3 regions of the Streptomyces sp. NPDC087310 genome follow, and region 1 is predicted to be linked to each of the others. Evidence: riboswitches for the same ligand, from Rfam matches in the RefSeq annotation. Region 1 holds a riboswitch; each other region holds the start of a gene.
What was found. A riboswitch is a leader RNA that binds a small molecule or an ion and turns the genes downstream of it on or off. The one in region 1 is predicted to bind cyclic di-AMP.

Region 1 (5,263 bases):
CTCGCCTACGTCGAACACGATGCTTTCGATCACCGGTCCCAGCGTAGGGGGATACGCTCCGCCGATTGTCAGTGGCTGGCCGTAGCCTTGCTCCTATGTTCGCTTCTTCTTCCACCCCGAAGTCCGCGTCCCCGTCCCCCGTCAGATCCGCCGCTGTGGTGAACGCGGAGATCCGCGCGCTGTGGGCGCGTGCGGGCAGCGCGCTGTCGTCGGCCGAGCAGGAGCGCTACCAGCGGCTGCTGGTGGAGTGAGCCGCCGCCGTACGGGCCGATGTCGTGGAGGCCGCGTAGCGCCCTTCCGGAGGCCCCGCCGGGTAAGTGGTCATGACCGTGCTCCGGATGGCGTAGAGTTGCATTCAACGGCGCGGGGTGGAGCAGCTCGGTAGCTCGCTGGGCTCATAACCCAGAGGTCGCAGGTTCAAATCCTGTCCCCGCTACTGGAAGAAAACGAAGGCCCGGATTCCTTGAGGAATCCGGGCCTTCGTCGTGTTCCGGTCCAAGACTCCGGCCCCGACGTCGGGGCTTGACCTTTACGTAACGTCAACTTCTACCGTGAACGTCATGGAGTGGTCGATCCAGGACATCGCGAAAAAAGCCGGTACGACGAGCCGTACGCTCCGGCACTACGGCGAACTGGGGCTGCTGGAGCCCAGCAGGACCGGTGCCAACGGCTACCGGTACTACGGCCAGGACGCCCTGGTCCGGCTCCAGCGGATCCTGCTGCTGCGGGAGCTGGGGCTCGGGCTGCCGGACATCGCCCGGGTACTCGACGGCCGGCAGGACACGGCCGCCGCCCTGCGGGGCCATCTGGGGCTGCTGGAGCAGGAGCGCGAGCGCATCGGACGGCTGATCGCGTCCGTGCGGACCACTCTCCACAAGACCGAGAACGGAGAGGAACTCATGGCGGAAGAAGTGTTGGACGGCTTCGCGCACACGCGGTACGAGCAGGAGGTCACCGAGCGGTGGGGCCGCCCCGCCTACGAGAAGAGCGACCGCTGGTGGCGCTCGCTGAGCGAGGGGGAGCGCCGGGCGTTCGTCGAGCAGCACGAGTCGATCGCCCGCGACTGGGGGCGTACGGCGGCGGCCGGGCACGGCGCGTCGAGCGACGAGGCGCAGGCGATCGCCCGGCGTCACTGCGACTGGCTGTCGGTGACCATGGAGCCCACCAGGTCCTATGTCATCGGGGTGACGGCCATGTACGTCGATGATCCACGTTTCACCGCGACGTATGACCAGTACGGTGAAGGTACGGCTGTGCTCGTGCGGGACGCCATGAAGGTGTACGCCGAGCGCCACCTGACCGACTGAGCGTTTCCACATCGGTTCTCCGTGGTCCAGTACCGGTCTCCTGTCGGCAGTACCGGTCTCCTGATCGGTGGTACCGGTTCTCCGTAGCCCAGTCGGCCGACGGCGGGTCGCTGCCCGGCGCGGCAGCGGCCAGCCTGGGTGGAGCGCGGTACCGTCCGCAGCCGTCGGCGGATCGGGCAGGAGACGACTGGTGGGGAAGCTCAGGAAGATCGGAGAACGCCTCGGCGGCAGGACCAGGCAGGACGCCGACGGCGCCGGGTTCTGGGGTGCCGACGGTGCGGGTTTCTGGGCCACCGGTACGAACGGGCGCGACCACCGGCGCGACCCCGCCAGGGACCTGGGACAGGCCGGGGACCGGGCGCCGTACGGACAGCGCGGACCGTACGGGTACGGGCGGCGCCTCGCCGGGCGCCGGTTCGTCCGGTTCCTGCCCGCGCTGGTGATCATCGGCGGGGTGATCCTGGACCTGGCGACCCCGACGCGGGTGACCTCCTCGCCGCTCTTCGCCGCCGCCCCGCTGATCGCGGCGCCGTTCTACCCGCTCTTCGGCACCCTGCTGGTGGCCCTGGCCTCGCTCGCCGCCGAGGTGGCGCTGCGCGCCCATACGGGCACGCTGACCACGGTGGTGTCGATCAGCGAGCTGCTGACGGTGCTGGTCGTCTCCGCCCTCGCGCTCTACATCAACGGGGTCGTCAGACGCAGCGGCGAACGGCTGGCCTCCGCCCGCATCATCGCGGAGACCGCCCAGCGCGCCGTGCTGCCCAGACCCGCGGAGCGGATCGGGGGGCTGCGGATCGCGGCGCGGTACGAGGCGGCGCAGGAGGGCGCTTTCATCGGCGGGGACCTCTTCGCCGTACAGGACACGCCGTACGGGGTGCGGCTGGTGGTCGGTGACGTACGGGGGAAGGGGCTGGAGGCGGTCGAGGCGGTCGCCGTGATCATCGGGTCGTTCCGGGAGGCGGCGGAGCAGGAGAGTTCGCTGGAGGGGGTCGCGCAGCGGCTGGAGCGCTCGCTCCTGCGCGAGGGGACGCGGCGGGACGGGCTCGATGTCTTCGAGGGGTTCACCACGGCCGTACTGGCGGAGATCCCGCACGGCGAGGGCGTCGTACGGCTCGTCAACCGGGGGCATCCCGAGCCGCTGCTGATGTGCCACGACGGAGCTGTACGGATGCTGGCGCCGCGCGACCCCGCGCTGCCGCTCGGCATGAGCGAGCTGGGCGCGTGGCCGGACCGGGCGGAGCAGTCCGCGTACCCCGACGGCGCGACGCTGCTCTTCTACACGGACGGGCTCACCGAGGCGCGCGACGACCAGGGGGTCTTCTACGTCCCGCGCGAGCGGCTGAACGGGCGGATCTTCCAGGGGCCCGACGAGATGCTCCAGGCGCTGATCGACGACGTACGGCTGCACACGGGCGGCGGCAGCCAGGACGACATGGCGCTGCTGGCGGTCAGCCGGCCCACGGAGGGGGAGCCGGAGCGGCGCAGGACGATGCCGATCGTGCCGTGACGCGAGTCCATGAGGCGAGTCCGTGAGGCTCCCCGCGTCGGCCTCCGTCGGCCCCCGTGACGCGAGTCCGTGAGGGAAGTGTGAGGGGGCGTCACCACCGGCGGTCACGAACCGTGATCGGTACGTACCCCTCCGCACAACAAATGACATACCGTCAAGTATGTGCGGTGGACGGATATGCCCCGGGCGTCGATCAACTCGCCCTGATGCGCGTTCTTGTGTCCCGGTACGTCCGATGCGAAGTCGTTAACGATCACCGGGAACAGCTTGGAATAACGCCCTGGTCTCTATTAACGTTCGATAACGCAGCGCGGTCGTCCCAGCCGTCGTCAGAGATGGCACCGTGCGCGCGCGCCGAATCCCGCGAGGGAACCGGGGAACCACCCATTGGGGTGAATCGGGAGTTACTTGCCGCTTTGCGTGGCAGGGGACACCCGTAGGAGACCTTCCTGCTCCGAACCCGTCAGCTAACCCGGTAGGCGAGAAGGAAGGAAAGGAGCACGCCTCAGTGGCGTCCAACCAGTCTGCCCCCACGGCGACCTTCGAACCCCACTCCTTCGGCAGCGGCGGTGAGAACGAGGCGCCCGGCACCTGGGGGGAGTGGAACCCCACCGAGGAGTCCGTCCGTCCCGTACGCGGCAAGCACCGCGTCGCCAGACAGCGCAACGGACTCGCCCGCAGCTCCACCGTCCTCGGCGTCGGCGTCATCGCCGCTGTCGGCGCGGGCGGCATCGCCACCGCGCAGGACAAGCCCGCTGTCTCCATATCCCTGCCCGATGCCATCGCGGACAACCTTCCGGACGCCAAGTCCCTGCCGGGGATGGCCTATCTCGGCTCGGACGACTCGGACTCCGAGTCCGACGTGCTGGCCCGTGAGCCGCTGACCACCGCCGGGCTGACGATCTCGGACACCGAACAGGGCGCCACCGACGCCGGCGAGGCGCTGCGCGCCCGCATCCTCCAGCAGGCCGAGCGGCAGCAGACCGAGGCCGACGCCACGCAGAAGGCGGCGGTGCAGGACGCGGCGGCCGAGAAGGCCGCGGCCCAGGCCAAGGCGCGCCAGACCGACGCCGAGAAGAAGATCGAGGCGGCCAAGAAGAAGGCCGAGGCGGAGGCCAAGGCCAAGGCCGAGAAGGAACGTCTCGCCAAGCTGGCGGCCAGCTACTCCCTCCCCACCTCCTCGTACACCCTCACCTCCTCCTTCGGGCAGTCCGGCTCCCTCTGGTCCTCCGGCTACCACACCGGCCTGGACTTCGCGGCGCCCACGGGCACCCCGATCAAGGCCGTGCACAGCGGCACCGTCAAGTCGGCCGGCTGGTCGGGCTCGTACGGCTACCGCACGGTCCTGGAGCTGGATGACGGCACGGAGGTCTGGTACGCGCACCAGTCCTCGCTCTCCGTCAGCGCCGGGCAGAAGGTCTCCACCGGTGAGGTCATCGGCCGTGTCGGCGCGACCGGCAACGTGACCGGGCCGCACCTCCACCTGGAGGTCCACACCTCCGGCGGTGCGGGCATCGACCCGATGGCCTGGCTGAACGGCAAGGGCATCAACCCCTGAGCCCCGCCCCGTCCGCCCTGGCCCCCGCCCTCGCGGGGGATCAGTACTGCCGGTACGGGTTGTAGCCGTCGTAGTCGATGTACGGCGGCGGTACCCGCACCCGGCCCGTGGCCCGCGCCGCATAGGTCAGCGCGGGCCCCGCTATCTCCTTGCGCTCCCACAGGTGGTGCAGCAGCTCCTGCTCGCGCTCCACGAAGTCCGGGCCGACCGGGTCCCGCCCGGCCCGGTGGCGCAGGAACGCCAGGGCCGTCGCGAACGCCTCGTACTCCCCCACCACCCGCGCCGCCGCGCGCCCGTGGCTGCGGCTCGCGAACCCCCGCGCCATGGTGCGCGCCCGCATCGAGGAGAGCGCGAGGGGCGCGGCCGGGGCCAGCCAGCCCGCGGCGGCGTACGCGGGCAGCTCGGCCGCGAGGGTCCGCAGCTCGCGCTGGCGGCTCCAGATCGCCAGCCAGGTCAGCAGCCCGAAGACCGGCACCATGAACGCCCCGTACACGGCGTAGAAGCCGAAGGGCCCGAACAGCGACGCCGACCCGTTCCACAGGGCGTGCATGCCCATCGCGAGGACCAGCCCGAGCAGCGGGAAGACCACCCGGCGGACCTTCTGGCGCCGGGCCGCCACCGCCGCCAGGCCGAAGCCGATGCCCGTCGCCGCCGTGAAGAGCGGGTGCGCGAACGGCGACATCACGACGCGTACGAAGAAGGTCGCCGCCGTGACCGAGTTCAGCCCGGAGTGCCCCTGGCTCTGGTCCTCGCCGAAGGCGTTGCCCAGATAGAGGATGTTCTCCGTGAACGCGAAGCCGGTGGCGCTGAAGCCCGCGATCACCACGCCGTCGACCAGCCCCGTGAAGCTCCTCCGGCGGAAGAGGAAGATCAGCAGGATCGCCGTGGCCT
Region 2 (5,263 bases), on a different contig from region 1:
CCGTCGTCGTCGGCACGCGCGGCGGCCTGGCTGCGCTCCTGTTCGAACTCCAGCGCCACCGAGGCCAGTTCCTGCAAGTTCTCGATCCGCGTCTCGTCCTGCGGGTCGGTCGACGCCTGAAGCTCCGCCAGATAGCCGGTCCGTTCGAGCACGGCCTCCAGGACCGTGGCGGGCCCCGCGCCCGACTCGACGATGGTGCGCAACTCCTCCATCAGCGTGTTGAAGCGCTTGACGGCGTTGGCGGAGCGGGCCGCCATGCCGTACGCCTCGTCCACGCGCCGCAGCGCCTGCGGGAAGGTGATCTTCTCCCGGAGCGCGAGGGCGTCGATCATGGCCTCCGCGCGGTCCCCGATACCGCGCTTGGGCACATTGAGGATCCGGCGCAGCGGTACGTTGTCCTCCGGATTGGCGAGGACCCGCAGATAGGCCAGGACGTCGCGGACCTCCTTGCGCTCGTAGAAGCGCACTCCGCCGACGACCTTGTACGGCAGGCCGACCCGGATGAAGATCTCCTCGAAGACGCGGGACTGCGCGTTCGTCCGGTAGAAGACGGCGACATCGCCCGCCTTGGCCTCGCCCGCGTCCGTCAGCCGGTCGATCTCGTCGGCGACGAACTGCGCCTCGTCGTGCTCCGTGTCCGCGACGTAGCCGGTGATCTGGGCGCCGGCGCCGGCCTTGGTCCACAGGTTCTTCGGGCGGCGGCTCTCGTTGCGCTCGATGACCGCGTTGGCGGCGCTGAGGATCGTCTGGGTGGAGCGGTAGTTCTGCTCCAGCAGGATCGTCGTCGCGTCCGGGTAGTCCTCCTCGAACTGGAGGATGTTGCGGATGGTGGCGCCGCGGAAGGCGTAGATCGACTGGTCGGCGTCGCCGACGACGCACAGCTCGGCCGGGTCCTCGCCCTCGCCGGAGGGGCCCACCAGCTCGCGTACGAGGGTGTACTGCGCGTGGTTCGTGTCCTGGTACTCGTCCACCAGGACGTGCCGGAAGCGGCGCCGGTAGTGCTCGGCGACGTCGGGGAACGCCTGGAGCAGGTGGACGGTGGTCATGATGATGTCGTCGAAGTCCAGGGCATTGGCCTCGCGCAGCCGCGCCTGGTACATCCGGTACGCCTCGGCGAGCGTTTTCTCGAAGCCGTCGACGGCCTGCCCCGCGAAGGTCTCCTCGTCGATCAGCTCGTTCTTCAGATTGGAGATCTTGGCGCTGAAGGACTTCGGCGGATAGCGCTTGGGGTCGAGATCCAGATCGCGGCAGACCAGCGCCATCAGCCGCTTCGAGTCGGCGGCGTCGTAGATCGAGAACGACGAGGTGAACCCGAGCCGCTTCGACTCGCGCCGCAGGATCCGCACGCAGGCGCTGTGGAAGGTCAGCACCCACATCGCCTGGGCGCGGGGGCCGACGAGCTGCCCGACGCGCTCCTTCATCTCGCCCGCGGCCTTGTTGGTGAAGGTGATCGCCAGTATCTGGCCGGGGTGGACGCTGCGGGTGCCGAGCAGATGCGCGATCCGGTGGGTCAGCACCCGGGTCTTGCCGGATCCGGCCCCGGCGACGATGAGCAGCGGCGATCCCGTGTGCACGACGGCCGCGCTCTGCTCCTCGTTCAGCCCTTCGAGGAGCGCGGCGGGGTCGATGACCGTACGGGGAGCGCCGTCGCGGTGGTACGGATCCCGGGCCGGGGGCACGTCGTAAGCGCCCTGGAACAGGTCGTCGGGCACCTGCTCCGGGGCGTGCTCGTCCTGGTCCTCGGGCGGCGGGGGGTGCTCGTCACCGGAGGGCTGGAGGTCGGCCAGGAAACTGTCGTCAAAGAGGCTGCTCATCGCTTAACGAGTCTAGGCCGCCGCACTGACAGTCGGCGCCGGACCGGGAAAGCCGGCCGGGGAAGTCGGCCCGGTGAGCCGTACCGGCGCGCCGGACGGTCCCGACTCACATACGCAGCGTAACGCTATACCCCGCATTGGGGCTCCTTGCACTCCACACGAGGAAATGGTCACAGAAATGTATCGGGCATATCGGCCATCCACCTTCACATCAGCGCCACATCTTGGCTAGCGTGCTCGATCAGGCAGCCCGTACCTCTGACGGCGATCCGCGCCGAGCGGGCGGCCCACGCCGAATCCGGGCTTTCCGCAAGGAAGTTCGGAACCGGGGACCCACTCTGCACGACCGGGGTGAATCGGGCCGTACGTTCGCCGTACGTTCAAGGCCCGTAGGGCAGCCTTCCGTTCCGCCCGAACCCGACAGCTAACCCGGTAGGCGGTCCACGGAAGGAGATGCCGAACTTGGCGTCGCATCGCAAGTCGCGCAGCCGTAGCGGAGAACACGTCAGCTCCCCCGCGGTCGGAGTGACGACGGCCGCCATCGCCTCGGTCACGCTGCTGTCGACGCAAAGCGCGGACGCCGCGCCCGCGGAACCCAAACCGTCCGTCGAAGAGGTGCAGAAGAAGGTCGACGCCCTGTACCGCCAGGCCGGTGGGGAGACGCAGACCTTCACCAAGGCCACCAAGGCGAAGGAGACGACGGCCAAGCAGAAGCGCGCGGTCGACCGGGTCATCGACGGCGTCGCCAGGAGCATCGACGGTGTCGCCAAGAGTGCGGACAAGCTGAACGAGGCCCGCCGTACGCTCGGTTCCTCCGTGGCCGCGCAGTCCAGGGAAGGCGCGGGCACCCCCGCGGCCGCCGTGCTGTTCGCGGACACCCCGCAGGCGCGCGTCGCGCCGGAGGGGACGACGGACCGGCTGACCGGCCGTCAGCAGGGCGCCGTCACCGCCTACCCGGCGCGGCCGACCGAGCCGCCGAAGGTACCGGGCCCGGCGGTCACGCGCCCGGAGTCGCCGGACGAGTCGCCGGAGTACCTGCGGACCAGTAAGGAGAGCATCCAGAGGAAGCTCGCCGAGGCCCGCTCGCTGCTGGCGCGGCTCACCGCTGAGGAGCAGGCGCGGCTGGCCGCCCTGGAGCGCAAGAGGGAAGAAGAGACCCGGCGCGCGGCGGAGGCGCAGGCCAAGGCGGAGGCCCGCGACAAGGCGGAGGCCGAAGCGGAGGCGGAGCGCCGGCGCGAGGCGGAACAGACTCAGGCCCAGGCCCGTCCCCGGTCGCACGCCCGGCCCTCGTCGGCCGACACGGACGCGGGCGCGAACACGATCGCGAACACGATCGCGGGCACGGACGCGGGCACGGCCGTCGGCACCGGTGCGGAGGCCGGGACGGGCGGCGACACCGCCGGTACGTACGCGGCCAAGGCGGCGAAGGTGCTCACCTTCGCCGACGCCCAGATCGGCAAGCCGTACGTCTGGGGCGCCTCGGGGCCGAGTTCGTACGACTCCTCGGGCCTGACCCAGGCGGCGTGGCGGGCGGCGGGCGTCGAACTGCCGCGCTCCACCGGCGAGCAGGTGAACGCCGGCACGCGCGTCGTCACCGATGACCTGCTCCCCGGCGACCTGGTCTTCTTCTACGACGACGCCAGCCACGCCGGCATCTACATCGGCGACGGCATGATGGTCCACGCGCCCAAGCCGGGCGCGAACGTGCGCGAGGAATCGATCTACTACATGCCGATCTACGGCAGCGTCCGCCCTGCGTGACCCTCTAGTGGCCCTCTGAGCCCGCCGGCCCTCCAGCCCGCTATAACCGGCCGGTGGCCTTCAGTGGTCCTCAGGGGCCCCTGGGCCCCCGTGAGGCGGCCGTCTCCGGCCCCGGCTTTCCGTGTCACCGGCGTCACCGGTGGTGTCCGCGCCTCGGCGCTCACCGCCGGTCGTCAGGTCCGCGCGGGAAGCCGGGGGTCAGGTCCAGAGCGTGGCGATGAGGATGTTGGCCACGGTCAGCCCGCCCACCGCGCCGAACAGCGGCTTCTCGGCGGCCTCGTCGTCCCGCTTCACGTACACGATGCCCAGGATCACGACCAGGACGGCCAGCTTGACGCCGATCTTGATGTTGTTGAGCGGCTGGTCGTCGGCCTGGTTGAGGCCCACCAGCACCATCCCCGTGATCAGCATCGTCAGCGCGCCGTGCAGCATCGGTGGGGTGAAGCGCGCCGCGCCGGCGCTCATCGCCTTCGTCTGGGTCAGAAAACCGCCGAGCAGGGCGGCTATGCCGATGATGTGCAGGGCGACGAAGACATTGATGAGTACGTCCATGCCGGGAGCGTAGCCGGGCCCTTATCACCCCGGTTCGGTGAGGTGCGGCTTACTTCCGCGATCGGTCGGGACCGTCCGGAAGGGCGCACTCCGTACAGACGATCGTGATCACGAAACGCCCCGGAACCTTCACCTCCCGCCAATACCCGCCATGCCGAGGCCATGTCGTGACCTGCGCCCTAACCTCTCGCGTACGGCCCCCTCCCCGGGCCGTACCGCGCGGCCGTACCGCACGGAATCGACGGAACCGAAGGAAACGGACCCCGCCCCCGTGGCAGCGCACCGGAACCACCGAAAACCCAGACAGCGCCCGTTCTCCCGGCAGGCCGGCCGCACCGCTGCGACGCTCGCGCTCGCCGGTGCGGCGACCGCCACAGCGGCGGGACCCGCGCACACCGAGCCCCGGCTCACCCCCGCGCAGATCAAGGCCGAGGTCGACGTGTTGTACACGCAGGCGGAGACCGCCACCGAGCAGTACAACGGCGCGAAGGCCAAGGCCGACGAGGCCCGCGCCTCGCTCGACGCGCTGCGCGACGAGGCCACGCGCAGGACGGACCGGCTCAACACCTCGCGCGGCGAACTCGGCTCGATCGCCACCGCGCAGTACCGCAGCGGCGGCCTCGACCCCGCCGTGCAGCTCGCCCTCAGCTCCCGGCCCGAGGACTACCTGGAGCGGGCCGGTCTCGCCGAGCGGGCGGGCAGTCGGCAGGCCGCCGCCGTCTCCGGGATCCGCAGGGATCTGTCGCGGATCGCCGGACTGCGCTCCCGGGCGGACACCCAGCTCGCTGATCTCACGGCCCGCCGAGCCGAGCTGGCCCGGCACAAGTCCACCATCCAGGGGAAGATCGCCTCCGCCCGGCGGCTCCTGGACGGGCTCACCGCCGAGCAGCGCGGCCAGTACCAGGGGCAGGACGGCGGGTACGCGGAGCGCGCGGACCGGGGGACGCCACGCGGTGCGGTACGGGCGCCGAACGCGCGGGCCGAGGCCGCCGTCGCCTTCGCGTACGGGGCGATCGGCAAGCCGTACGTCTGGGGCGCGACCGGCCCCGGCTCCTTCGACTGCTCGGGGCTGACGCAGGCCGCCTGGCGCGCCGCCGGGGTTGCCCTGCCCCGTACCACCTACACGCAGGTCAACA
Region 3 (5,263 bases), on a different contig from region 1:
CGAGGCGCTGGCCCAGCTTCCGGAGGCGGACCAGGAGGTTCTGCGGCTCACCGCCTGGGAGGGGCTGGAGGCGCGCGACATCGCGATAGTCGTCGGCTGCAGCACCCACGCGGCGACGATGCGCGTCCACCGGGCGCGCCGGCGGCTGCGCGAGCGCATCGACGCGCTGCCCGTGCACCGGGCCGTTCCCGCCGCGACCACCACCGTTCCCGACGCCGCGGAGAGGCAGCGCCCATGACCGACGAGATCGACCTGCTGCGGGCCGCCGACCCGGCGCCCGCCGACGAGGGGCCCTGGCGGGACCGCCCGCTGTCCGCCGAGGCGGAGCGGCGGCTGAACCGGCTGCTGCGCGAGGGCCGGGCGCGGTGCCGGCGGCGTACCGCGTGGGGTCTCGCGACGGCGGCGACCGCGACGATCGTGGTGCTGGCCGTGCTGGCCGTGCTGTTCGGCGGGGCGGCCACGAAGGGCGCGGTGGCCGGGCCCTCCCCGCTGACGGTGGACACCGGCGCGCCCGCCGTCCCGCTGGCCGAGCTGGCCGAGCGGGCCCGCCGGGCGGCGGCGGACCGTACGGCCGCGCCCCTCCCGGGAACGGACGTCCGGACCTGGAGCATGGGGCCGCGGGACGACGGCCGCGCCGCCCCGGTCACCGTGGCCGAGGAGCGGACCACGCGGCTCGCGGGGAACGCGCCGGACACGTCGTACCCCGGGAGCCCGCCGCACACCGTGACCGGGCTGCGCGCCTATCTGCTGCGCGGCGCGGGCCTGCCGGACCCTCCGGGCCTTCCGGCGCTGCTGGGCGCCGTCTCCGCCTACCTCAAGGCGTGGACCCCCGGCCCCCGGGAGACCGCCGCGCTCGTCGGCGTCCTGGCCGCCGAGCCCGGCCTGCGCCCCGCGGGAACGGTCACCGACCGGCTGGGCAGAACGGGCCTGGCGTATGTGTACGACTCCCCCGCGGACCGGGGGGAGCCCCTGCGGCGCATGGTGATCCTGGAACCGCGCGACGGCCGGGTGCTCGGCATCGAGATCACGTACACCCGGGACCTCGCCCGCCACCGGGTCCCGGCGGGCTCCGTGATGTCGTACGAGGCGTGGCTGGACTGAGCGGGACCTCCGCGGGTACGAGGCGGTCGCCAGGCGGCAGGCGTCCGGCCTCCGGAGTCCGGCCTCCGGAATCGTTTTGCCTGGACGGGGGCCGTCCGGAGAGACTGCCAGGGCCGCACCGTCTCCGTCCCCACCAGCCCGGAAAGCAGTCTGAACCCACCCCATGCACGACCGACTCCCCCCTCCTCCCCCGGCCACGCGGGCCGCGTCCCCGTCCGGCGAACCACTGGCCGGCGGGCTCAAGCAGCGCCACCTCACCATGCTCGGGCTCGGCGGTGTCATCGGCGCCGGGCTCTTCGTCGGCTCCGGCGCCGGGATCGCGCTGGCCGGTCCCGGGATCGTCGTCTCGTATCTGATCGCGGGCGTGCTCGCGATGTGCGTGATGCGGATGCTGGGCGAGATGTCGACCGCGATGCCCGCGTCGGGCTCGTTCTCCGTGCACGCCGAGCGCGCGCTCGGCCGGTGGGCGGGGTTCAGCGTCGGCTGGCTGTACTGGTTCCTGCTGGTCGTCGTGCTCGCCGTGGAGGCGACGGGCGCGGCGCAGATCGCGAACGGCTGGCTGCCCTCCGTACCGCAGTGGGCCTGGGTCCTGGTCTTCATGGTGGTCTTCACCGGCGCGAACCTCGCGGCCGTGAAGAACTTCGGCGAGTTCGAGTTCTACTTCGCGGCCCTGAAGGTCTTCGCGATCGTCGCGTTCCTGGTTCTGGGGCTGCTCGCGATCTTCGGCGTCCTGCCCGACACCGGCCCGGCCGGTCTCGCCAACCTCACCGGACAGGGCGGCTTCCTCCCGAACGGATGGCAGGGCGTCACCTCCGGGGTGCTCGCCGTGATCTTCGCCTTCGGCGGTCTGGAGGTCGTCACGATCGCGGCGGCCGAGTCCGACGACCCGGTGCGCTCGGTGGCCCGCGCGGTGCGCAGCGCGGTCTTCCGGATCCTGTTCTTCTACGTCGGCTCGATGGCGGTCATCGTGACCGTGCTGCCCTGGACGGCGCAGAAGGCGGGGCTCAGCCCGTACGTCACCGTCCTCGACGCGATCGGTATCCCGTCGGCCGGACAGATCATGAACATCGTGGTCTTCGTGGCACTGCTCTCGGCGCTCAACGCCAACCTCTACGGCTCGTCCCGGATGGTCTTCTCGCTGGCCGAACGGGGCGAGGCGCCGAAGGCCCTGCTGAAGGTGGGCGGCGCGGGTGTGCCGCGGCGGGCGGTGCTGGCGTCGGTGGCGTTCGGGTTCGTCTCCGTACTGCTCAATCTGAAGTGGCCCGACACGGTCTTCCTGTACATGCTCAACGCGGTCGGCGCGGTGCTGCTCTTCGTCTGGGCGATGATCGCCGTGTCGCAGCTCCTGCTGCGCCCGCGCATCGAGCGGGAGGCACCGGAGCGCCTGGTCCTGAGGATGTGGCTCTTCCCTGGCCTGACCTGGGCGACGCTCGCCGCGATCGCGACGGTGTTCGTCCTGATGCTCACCGATGACGCGGCCCGCCCGCAGCTCCTGTGGTCCCTGGGCGCGACGGCGCTCGTGCTCGCGGTGGCGGGGGTACGGGAGCTGCGCGCGCGACGCGTGTGACACGGGTGCCGCGTGGGGTACGGGAACCGGCCCCGGCCCCGCCGTCGTAGGACGGCGGGGCCGGGGCCGGTGTGCGGGGCGCGCGAGGGCGACGCCGGTCCGGTCTAGTAGGGACCGTTCACGTTGTCGATCGAGCCGTACCGGTCGGCGGCGTAGTTGCACGCGGCCGTGATGTTGGCGACCGGGTCGTAGCTGTCCGTCGACGTACCGGGCACGTGGTACGCCTGGAACGTCGGGGCGATGACCTGGAGCAGGCCCTTGGACGGAACGCCGTTCTGGGCGTTGATGTCCCAGTTGTTGATGGCGTTCGGGTCGCCCCCGGACTCACGGATGATGTTGCGGTGGATGCCCTCGTACGTGCCGGGGATCCCGTGCTGGGCCATGACGTCGAGCGACTCGCGGATCCAGCCGTCCAGGTTGTCGCTGTACGTCTTCGCGGCGGCCTGGGTGACGGAGCCGTTCGTACCGGACTTCGTGCTCGCCTTGGTGGCCGTCTTCTCGGCGGTGGCCGGGGCCGTCCCCTTGAGGGTCAGCTTCAGGCCGGGGCGTACGTGCGACGGGTCGGCGCCGACGGCGCTCCGGTTGTCCTCGTACAGCTTCTTCCAGCCGCCGCTGACCGAGTGCGCGTGCGCGATCTTGGACAGGGAGTCGCCGGAGACCACGACGTAGGTGGTGGCCTTCGCCGGGGCGGCGGGGGCCTCCGCCGCCTGGGCGGTGGCCGCGGACACCAGCGGGATCGCGAGGGCGGCGCCCCCGGTGCCCACCGCGACGAGGCGACGGGCGATGGAGCCAGCTCTGGAACGGCGGTGCTTGGCGTTTCTGGGCACGACGAATTCCTCTCCGTCGCCTGCGAGGTGAGCTGTCGGGTTCGGGCTGGAGATGCCCGGCCGTACGACGGTGCGTACGGCTTCACCCCGAGCCGGTCCGGAATTCCGGACCGGCGACTTACCTGGGTCCCCCGCTCCTGCCTTCTGACGGATAGGTGTGTGGGATTCCGGACGGCGGCAGGATTTGGCGGTCCATCCGGATGGACGTGAACGTAAGCGAGAAATCAGGGCCGCACAAGTTCCGCAAAGGCGGCGCAATCGCCTTTCCGGAGAGGTTCCGGGAACTCAACTTTCCTCCCCTGTGAGAGAAAGCGCCCACCTCGCCCCGCCCGCCCGTCGCCGGGGGTATGACGCAGGTCACGAACGTAACGGAATTATCGGACAGGCAAAAGGCGTTAGAGGTGTCAAGGCACATTAATCATGCCTATATCCGCCTAACGGTCAATTCCGACAAAGACCCATCATTGGGTCGCGCCGAGTTGCCGTCGGGCTGCCGTCGGGTTGCGGGATCCGGCACGCCTCCACCCGACGCCCCGACAACTGCGGACAGTCCGCGGGAATTGACCGGGGGCGCCACCGAATTCTCCGTGCCGTTCATTCTTCTGACGGCATGTCGATTCACGCGTCCCTTCCGGCGGGCCGGGTCACCGCACCAGGCAGGGGCGCTTGCCGTCGAACTCCCAGTCCTTCACCAGAAAGCGCATCGCTGCGGCGTCGTCCCGCCCGGAGAGTTTCTTCTCCCGATACAGCTCATGGGCCGCGAGCAGCCGGTCCATGTCGACCTCGACGCCGAGACCCGGGGTGTCGTCGACGGCGATCTCGCCGGCGGTGATCCGCGGGGGCTCCACGGTCAGCCGCTCCATGCCCTCCTGCCAGATCCAGTGGGTGTCCAGGGCGTTGTACTCCCCCGGGGCGGCGGCCCCGCACTGGGCCATCATCGCCAGCGAGATGTCGAAGTGGTTGTTGGAGTGGCAGCCCCATGTCAGGCCCGCCGCACGGCAGAGCTCGGCCACCCGCACCGACCCCCGCATGGTCCAGAAGTGCGGGTCCGCGAGCGGGATGGAGACCGACTGCAACGCCATCGCGTGGATGAGCTGACGCCAGTCCGTCGCGACCATGTTGGTCGCGGTGGGCAGACCGGTGGCCCGGCGGAACTCCGCCAGGATCTCCCGGCCGGAGAAGCCGTCCTCGGCCCCGCACGGATCCTCGGCGTACGCGAGCGTGCCGACCAGGGGCCGGCAGAGTTCGACGGCTTCCCGCAGCGACCAGGCCCCGTTGGGGTCGAGGGTGATCCGCGCCTCGGGGAAGCGTTCCTTCAGCGCCCGTACGGCCTTGACCTCCTCCGCGCCGGGCAGGACACCGCCCTTGAGCTTGAAGTCCCGGAAGCCGTACCGTGCGTAGGTCGCCTCGGCCTGCCGGACGATCGACTCCGGGGTCAGCGCCTCCTCACGGCGCAGGCGGTACCACTCCACGTCCGCGCCGGGTTCCCTGACGTACTCCAGATCCGTCCTGCCGGGGTCGCCGACGTAGAAGAGGTACCCGAGGAAACGTACCGAGTCACGCTGCTTGCCGTCCCCGAGCAGGGCCGCCACCGGCACCTCCAGATGCTGCCCCAGCAGGTCGAGCAGCGCCGACTCCACCGCCGTCACGGCGTGCACCGTGGTGCGCAGGTCGAAGGTCTGCTCGCCGCGCCCCGCCTCGTCCCGGCCGCCGAACCGCTCCCCGAGGGCGCGCAGCACCCGCTTGTGGTCGCCCACCCGCGCGCCGA

Region 2: linked by a shared signal. The riboswitch ahead of ACIO3P_RS16800 (C40 family peptidase) and the one ahead of ACIO3P_RS10545 (M23 family metallopeptidase) in region 1 are both predicted to bind cyclic di-AMP.
Region 3: linked by a shared signal. The riboswitch ahead of ACIO3P_RS09430 (transglycosylase SLT domain-containing protein) and the one ahead of ACIO3P_RS10545 (M23 family metallopeptidase) in region 1 are both predicted to bind cyclic di-AMP.

Annotation. Positions count from the first base shown of each region.
Region 1 covers NZ_JBIUYF010000003.1:21,108-26,370, reverse strand. Annotated here, with positions in the region: gene ACIO3P_RS10570 (HAD family hydrolase) at 1-30, opposite strand, end outside; gene ACIO3P_RS10565 (hypothetical protein) at 96-251, shown strand; tRNA gene ACIO3P_RS10560 (tRNA-Met) at 363-436, shown strand; gene ACIO3P_RS10555 (MerR family transcriptional regulator) at 561-1,307, shown strand; gene ACIO3P_RS10550 (PP2C family protein-serine/threonine phosphatase) at 1,645-2,814, shown strand; cyclic di-AMP (ydaO/yuaA leader) riboswitch at 3,157-3,311, shown strand; gene ACIO3P_RS10545 (M23 family metallopeptidase) at 3,323-4,372, shown strand; gene ACIO3P_RS10540 (PrsW family intramembrane metalloprotease) at 4,413-5,263, opposite strand, start outside.
Region 2 covers NZ_JBIUYF010000004.1:361,101-366,363, reverse strand. Annotated here, with positions in the region: gene pcrA (DNA helicase PcrA) at 1-1,814, opposite strand, end outside; cyclic di-AMP (ydaO/yuaA leader) riboswitch at 2,095-2,269, shown strand; gene ACIO3P_RS16800 (C40 family peptidase) at 2,268-3,575, shown strand; gene ACIO3P_RS16795 (hypothetical protein) at 3,774-4,127, opposite strand; gene ACIO3P_RS16790 (NlpC/P60 family protein) at 4,399-5,263, shown strand, end outside.
Region 3 covers NZ_JBIUYF010000002.1:844,488-849,750, forward strand. Annotated here, with positions in the region: gene ACIO3P_RS09415 (RNA polymerase sigma factor) at 1-238, shown strand, start outside; gene ACIO3P_RS09420 (hypothetical protein) at 235-1,101, shown strand; gene ACIO3P_RS09425 (amino acid permease) at 1,265-2,668, shown strand; gene ACIO3P_RS09430 (transglycosylase SLT domain-containing protein) at 2,773-3,495, opposite strand; cyclic di-AMP (ydaO/yuaA leader) riboswitch at 3,500-3,663, opposite strand; gene ACIO3P_RS09435 (enolase C-terminal domain-like protein) at 4,140-5,263, opposite strand, start outside.